2 linked regions of the Vallitalea guaymasensis genome follow. Each later gene encodes a partner of the first gene's protein in a complex. Links are inferred from orthologs where the notes say so. Each region holds a gene or a part of one and is shown on either strand. Other genes may lie near its edges.

What was found.
Region 2: rny (region 1) and pfkA share a complex: the UniProt entries of both Bacillus subtilis proteins name them as parts of the possible RNA degradosome complex. The link is inferred for Vallitalea guaymasensis from one-to-one orthologs.

What each region holds. Positions count from the first base shown.
Region 1 is NZ_CP058561.1:5,579,291-5,583,043, forward strand. Bases 574-3,530 are described here. They hold rny (ribonuclease Y), read right to left. Parts: upstream 2,867-3,530; coding sequence 1,280-2,866; downstream 574-1,279. Other genes in these bases: HYG85_RS24070 (stage V sporulation protein S), read right to left, coding at 835-1,098; HYG85_RS24080 (regulatory protein RecX), read right to left, coding at 3,000-3,530. Also shown: HYG85_RS24065 (pyridoxal phosphate-dependent aminotransferase), read right to left, coding at 1-339; more of HYG85_RS24080, read right to left, coding at 3,531-3,629. UniProt on the Bacillus subtilis protein: Endoribonuclease that initiates mRNA decay. Initiates the decay of all SAM-dependent riboswitches, such as yitJ riboswitch. Involved in processing of the gapA operon mRNA, it cleaves between cggR and gapA.
Region 2 is NZ_CP058561.1:1,833,736-1,837,434, forward strand. The notes cover bases 312-3,108. They hold pfkA (6-phosphofructokinase), read right to left. Parts: upstream 2,301-3,108; coding sequence 1,323-2,300; downstream 312-1,322. Other genes in these bases: HYG85_RS08210 (hypothetical protein), read right to left, coding at 312-610; HYG85_RS08215 (hypothetical protein), read right to left, coding at 783-1,130; HYG85_RS08225 (DNA polymerase III subunit alpha), read right to left, coding at 2,359-3,108. Also shown: more of HYG85_RS08210, read right to left, coding at 32-311; more of HYG85_RS08225, read right to left, coding at 3,109-3,699. UniProt on the Bacillus subtilis protein: Catalyzes the phosphorylation of D-fructose 6-phosphate to fructose 1,6-bisphosphate by ATP, the first committing step of glycolysis.

The sequences.
Region 1 (3,753 bases):
AGGATTTAAAATTGCCATAAATGTGTTAGTTAAGGAATGCTTTGCTCCATTACTTACAACAATTTGGCTTGGTTTATATGAAACCTTGTTGTCTGCTTCTAACTTCTTGCATATAGCCTTTTTCAATGGAAGTATACCTGAAGCAGGTGTATATTTAGTAAATCCTTCATTTATTGCCTCTATAGCAGCTTGTTTTATATGATCCGGTGTATCAAAATCTGGTTCGCCTGCACCAAATCCTACTACATCTATTCCATCAGCTTTCATTTGCTTGGCCTTTGCTGTTATTTCTAATGTTGATGAAGGTTTTATATCTAGACCTTTACTTGATAATATCATGTACAAACACCACCCTTTTATTATTATTACATTTTGCATTAAACATATTGTAATATATTTTATGTAATTTTGCAAGTTCTGTTTTAAATTTATTCGTTTTTTAATGTTTTCTTTTATATAAATTAACATTTAACATTTATTTTTGCAATATCAATCATAAATATCTTCATTTCATAATTATAGTTGCAATTATTTTTTGTGTTAGTATTAATTTATATACATCATTTTTGAAAATAAATTCAAGGTTTTGGAATATGTTAATGATTAATGGAAATTTATCGCTATGAAGCAGTAAAGAATAATATTGTATTATTATGGTAAAGTTGTAAGGCTTTACTTCATTCGAATCTATTAAACCATTAAAAACTTATAAAATCAAGGAATTTATGATAAACTTAATAGAATAAATAGAATATCATATGACAGGATTAATTATTTTAATTATATCCTTAAAAAGAAATAAAAAAGAAAAGTGTGACATGCACACTTTTTAAACTAATTTTTTGATTGAACGATTAATTTAATCGCCGTTCTTTCTTCTCCGTTAATATCAATATCAGTGAAAGCTGGAATACAAACTAAATCGATACCCGATGGAGCCACATATCCTCTTGCAATTATTATTGCTTTTATTGCTTGATTTAATGCGCCTGCCCCGATTGCTTGTAATTCAGCACCGCCTTGTTCACGGATAGTATTAGCAAGAGCACCAGCTACCGAATTGGGATTAGATTTTGCAGCAACTTTTAAAACTTCCACTCTAAAAGACCCCCTTTTTTTGGTTATAGTTATTAATTCAATAAGAAATTCTGTTTTCCTTTTTTTCAATCAATTTTTATGGACAATATTAATTTTTATTTTTTTCAATTAATATCAAATACAAAATTTCTACAAAATAGTTAACTAAAACACAAAAAAGCGTGATTTCTCACGCTTTTTATTATTTAGCATATTCAACTGCTCTTGTTTCTCTTATAACATTAACTTTAATTTGTCCTGGGTATTCCAATTCATCCTCTATTTTCTTAGAAATTTCTCTTGCAAGTAATACCATTTCTTCATCACTTGTTTGATCAGGAACAACCATTATTCTAATTTCTCTACCTGCTTGAATAGCAAAAGATTTATCGACACCTTTAAATTCATCAGCAATCTCTTCAAGACGTTGAAGTCTCTTAATATATGTTTCTAATGTTTCACGTCGTGCACCTGGTCTTGCAGCAGATATAGCATCAGCTGCTTGTACAATGACAGCAACTAGACTAGTAGGTTCTACATCACCGTGATGTGCTTCAACAGCATTGACAATCACATCTGATTCTTTATATTTCCTACATAAGTCTGCACCTATGGAAACATGTGAACCTTCCATTTCATGGTCAACTGATTTACCAATATCATGTAATAAACCAGCACGTTTAGCTACTCTTACATCTACTCCGATTTCACCGGCAATTAATCCACTTAAATGAGATACCTCGATTGAATGTTTTAAAACACTCTGTCCATAACTTGTTCTAAACTTCATCTTACCTAACAATCTCGTTAATTCATGGTGTAAGCCATGAACACCTGTGTCGAAAGTGGCCATTTCACCTTCTTCACGAATAATATTCTCAACTTCTTTTCTTGCTTTTTCTACCATTTCTTCAATTCTTGCAGGATGGATTCTTCCATCAACAATTAATTTTTCAAGTGCAATTCTTGCAACTTCTCTTCTTATTGGATCAAATCCAGAAAGTATAACTGCTTCAGGCGTATCATCAATAATAAGATCTATTCCTGTTAAAGTCTCCAAGGTTCTAATGTTTCTTCCTTCTCGACCTATTATTCTTCCTTTCATTTCATCACTTGGAAGAGGTACTACTGATACAGTAGTTTCGGCAACATGGTCAACTGCGCATTTTTGTATTACATTCGCCAATATTTCTTTAGATTTTTTGTTAACCTCTTCTTTTGCTTTTACTTCCAATTCTTTAATTAAAATTGCTGTTTCATGTTTGACTTCATTTTCAACAGATTTTAAAAGGTATTCTTTTGCTTGATTGGAGGTGAGGCCAGAAATTTTTTCTAACTCTTTGACATGTTTTTTCTGTAATTCAGATACTTCTGCTTTTATTTTTGCTAATTGTTCTTCTCTAGATGTTAACTGATTTTCTTTTCTTTCAAAGCTTTCAGCTTTTTTGTCTAAAGATTCTTCTTTTTGAAGAAGTCGTCGCTCAAGGCGTTGTAATTCATTTCTTCGCTCTTTAACTTCTTTATCTAGATCACTTTTGATTTTATAAGTTTCTTCTTTAACCTCTAAACGACTTTCCCGTTTAATAGATTCTGCTTCTTTTATAGCATCATCAACAATTTTTCTAGCTTTTTGTTCAGCTGATCCATATTGTGATTCCGCCACTTTCTTTCTATAAGAAACACCAAGCTTAAAAGTTATTACTCCAACTACAACTGCAACGACAAGTATTAACAATACTAGTAATATTATATTTATAGTAACGTCTAACAAATGGTAACACCTCCTCATTATTTATTTTTCATTGTGCATGATGTTATTTTCCATAACATATAAATTTTATAACGTTTTAGATATTATGTCAAGTTTTAATGAAAACTCTTTTAAATAATATACATATTCCATAACGTTTTTTACATATTTATTATGTATTCGTTAACTTTTCATTTTGTATAAATTGATTAATTACTTTACTAATTAAACCATAATTATAACCTTTTCTCATTAAATAACTTATCATTCTTCTTTTGATTTTATTATCTATAGTATCTAGATTTTTATATTTTTTATAAATCAAATTATATGCTATATCTTCTTCGCAAATTTCTGTATAATCTGCAAATTCTTCAACTATATCTTTTGATATGCCTTTTCTTATAAGTTCTATATTGATTTGTTTCAAACTTTTCTTCGTTTTGTTATAATTTATGTATTTTTCCGTATATTTTCTATCATCAATAAAGTTGTACTCTTCCAAAAACTCAATAACTTTATTAATTATATATTGATTATAACCTGTCTCTTTAAGTTTTTTTATAATTTCTTTCTTAGGCATATCTCTTCTTTGTAATAGTCTAAAAGCCCTATTTTTAGCCCTAGGATATACATAATCTCTATATATTTTGTGTAATATTTCTTCTGATAACAAATCATTTTCTTTTAATTTCAAGAACTTTAGTTCCTTATAGGTAACAAAAAACAAATATTCATCATCTATATATATATCATAATAATTTTTAAATCTTTTATTCTGAATAATATTTGTAATAATCATAAATATCCTTTCTTAGGATACATTAGTATAATATATCTATCCTTAAAAAGAGGCTGTCTTATAATCTATTTTCATGCCTATCAATAAGTTGTAAGATAGTCACTGTCCTTACACCTACATTGAT
Region 2 (3,699 bases), 3.7 Mb from region 1 along the record:
ACTTATCCAAATGCTTCATATAGCATTTACATCAATAAAACATCATCTCAAAAATTTCGCTTCTAAGTCTCTTTTCCCATCCATTATATTCCTTAATATAGGTAATGAAGATATGTAATCTTTCTTCAGTAGAGTATTCGTTGTTTGCATTTAATTCTTTTATCTTATTTTGCAAGTCATTAAGATTTAACAATAATTGCTCTTTTTTTTCTGTACTATAGCTTACAATTCTATTAATATCTTGAAAATAATTTGATAAACCTAATGATAATCTACCAAGTATAGTGGAATCATTTTCATATTTTTCAACACCAGAACGTACGAAGCTTCTTGATAATACTTCAATCTGTTTTATATCCCTTTGTATAACTAGTAACGCTTCATTAACATCGCTCTCAGATGCATTGTCTTTAAAAACATTTCTCTCAAGATTTCCATAAATATTACTTATACTCATTCCTACAGCAGTAAATGTATTACTATTAGCGGTCTCAGAAAATATAAATATTTTATTTGCTCTTGAATATTGATTATGATAACCGAATATGAGCACCAAAATTATAAATATATTTATAAAAAAACATACCTTCTTAACTCTAATACTATTCATGATATTTAAAATATCCTTTCTTAATATAATATATTAACGAAGCGATCTCTATAATATGTCTGCTACTATAAGAGCTACTTATAAGTAATGATAGATATATTTTATTCTGCACAAAAAATGTATTAAACTTCAAGTTTTAATAGTTTAGAGTCATATATTTGTAATCTTTTAATTACATCCAACCACGAGCAATTAGGTATTTATCTGGAATACGCAGCTCCAACTCTTCTTTGATTTCATTAATGAAAGTAGCCATATCAGTATTAGAATAACAATGTTTTTCCTGTGATAAACTGACATATTTTCCAGAACCAAGTTCTATAGAAAATCCAATTATATCAAGTTCATAATTGAAAAGAACAACAAAGTAGTCATATACTATAAATTTGATTTTAAAAGCCCAGTGTGAAGGTACTTCTACAATATCATATATTTCTAGACTTTTAATCCTGTTCCCAAATACTTCTTTAATTGTTCTAGCTATTTCCATTCTCATTCGTTTAATATCATTTTGATGCATACCAATAATCACCTATCTTTTCTAAAAAAATGTAATCATGTTCGTTCTGTTCTGTAGATATTACCATTCCCATTTCATATCTAAGTTAAAATACTTGGTTCATATTTACCCAATGTCATTGTATCAGATGGTATCCATTAATCCAATTTAAAAAGCGAAGAAATAATTTCTCCGCTCTGATGTTTCTATATATTATATTGATAGAATCTTACTTAAATCATATCTTTTTTCGCTGATTGATTTTTGCATTGCTAATGCTTCGTTGATATCGTAATCTAGGTATTGACCTTCTTTGTAAGCTACTACTCTGTTGCTTTTGCCTTCACAGAGTAAGTCAACTGCTATTGAACCCATCATTGATGCATGCATTCTGTCTACAGCGCTAGGACTTCCTCCTCTTTGTAGGTGACCTAGGATAGTTGCTCTTGTAGATATTCCTGTTACTTCTTCGATTTTTTTAGCTAATTTAACTGAGTCTTCGGAAGATCCTTCAGCGTTAATGATTAAGTTATGTCTCTTACCTTTGTTTCTGTTTTCTATTATCATTCTGATTAATTCTTCTTGGGACATGTTTTTCTTTTCTGGTAATAATACTGCTTCTGCACCATTAGTGATTCCACACCATAATGCAATATATCCAGCATCTCTACCCATAACTTCAACAACTGAACATCTTTCATGGGAAGTAGATGTGTCTCTTACTTTGTCTATTGCTTCCATAGCTGTGTTAACAGCTGTATCAAAACCAATTGTATAATCTGTACATGCGATATCCAAGTCAATTGTTCCTGGTACACCGATAGTATTGATTCCAAGTCCTGCTAGTTTTTCAGCTCCTTTGAAGGAACCGTCTCCACCAATGACTACTAATCCATCAATACCGAATACTTTACACATCTCTGCTCCACGTTTTTGTCCTTCAGGTTTGATAAATTCAAGACAACGTGCTGTATGAAGTATTGTTCCACCTCTTTGAATGATGTCTGATACATCTTTTGAACCCATTTCGTGGATATCTCCAGAAATTAATCCATTATAACCTCTTTTTATACCTACAACTTTTTTACCTTTTGATAGTGCAGTCCTTACAACGGCTCTTATTGTTGCATTCATTCCTGGTGCATCTCCACCACTAGTAAGTACTCCAATTGTGTTAATTTGTTTAGCCATATATTTACCTCCATGTCACATGTATTTAAAGTTTTAATTTAATTTTTTTATTAGTTTTCTAATTTAATATTCTCTTTACCTTAACACATTCTTGTCCTAAAATCAATTTTAATTTTGTCAATAATTCGTTATTTATATTCACATTATAGTTATTTTGTAATTTTTTAATAGTTTTTTCTTTCTCTAGATATATAATTACTTTATCTTCACCTTTGTATTCAGATATAGGTTTAACAATCTGATCGTATAATTCTTTGTAGGTGTTAAAATCTTTCACCTTGATATATAGATTGTTTTTTATATTTTCAAAAGGTATTATCCTTTGAAGTATAATCTTTGAGTCTTGTTCATCAACTATACTTACTCTACCTTTTACAAATATCTTGGCATCTTCATTTATTATGTTCTTATTCTTCTCATAATCATTAGGGAATATTATGATTTCAACCATTCCATAAAGATCTTCTAGAGTTATGAATGCCATCATTTTATTATTTCTTGTTGATTTTACTGTCTTGGCTGTAATCATACCACCGATGACTACTTCTTGTCCATCATATAACTTGCTGATTACTTCTTCATCTTCTGAATAAACAAAATCACTACTGCGTACATTGGTCAAGCTATTGATTTCTTCTTTGTATTTTTCTAATGGATGACCACTAAGATATATTCCCAATACTTCTTTTTCATTAGCTAGTAATGCTTCTTCTGGAAACTCTCCGACATCAGGTAATTGCTCTTCGAATTGATTCTTACCTGTTTCTTCATCTGTAGCAAAATCGAATAGATTGATTTGACCTTCAATGCTTCTCTTCTTAGTTTGGATTATGCCATCCATTATTGCTTTATATGAATGCATATATTGTTTCCTTGTTCCTTTTAATGAATCAAAGGCACCAGCTTTTATTGAACTCTCAATCATCCTTTTGTTGAGATCATTGCCTGCTAATCTTTCGCAGAAATTAGTTATACTAATGTAGTCACCATTTTCTTTTCTTTCAGCTACTAGAGATTTTATAGCAGATTTCCCCACATTCTTAATGGCTGCAAGTCCATATCTGATTTTGCCATCTGATACTGAGAAGTCTGCATATCCTTCATTAACATCTGGTGGAAGCAACTGGATTCCCATATTCCTGCAGGTTCCAATATATTCAGATACTTTGGCTGAATTATACATAACAGAGGTTAGTAATGCCGCCATAAATTCAACAGGATAATATTTTTTTAACCATGCTGTTTGATAAGCTACTACTGCGTAAGCTGCTGCATGGGATTTATTAAAGGCGTATTTTGCAAAGTCAATCATTTCATCATAAATTGTATTTGCAACTTTTTCAGGAATACCGTTATTGATACAGCCTTTTACATTTTCTTTTTCATTACCATAGATAAA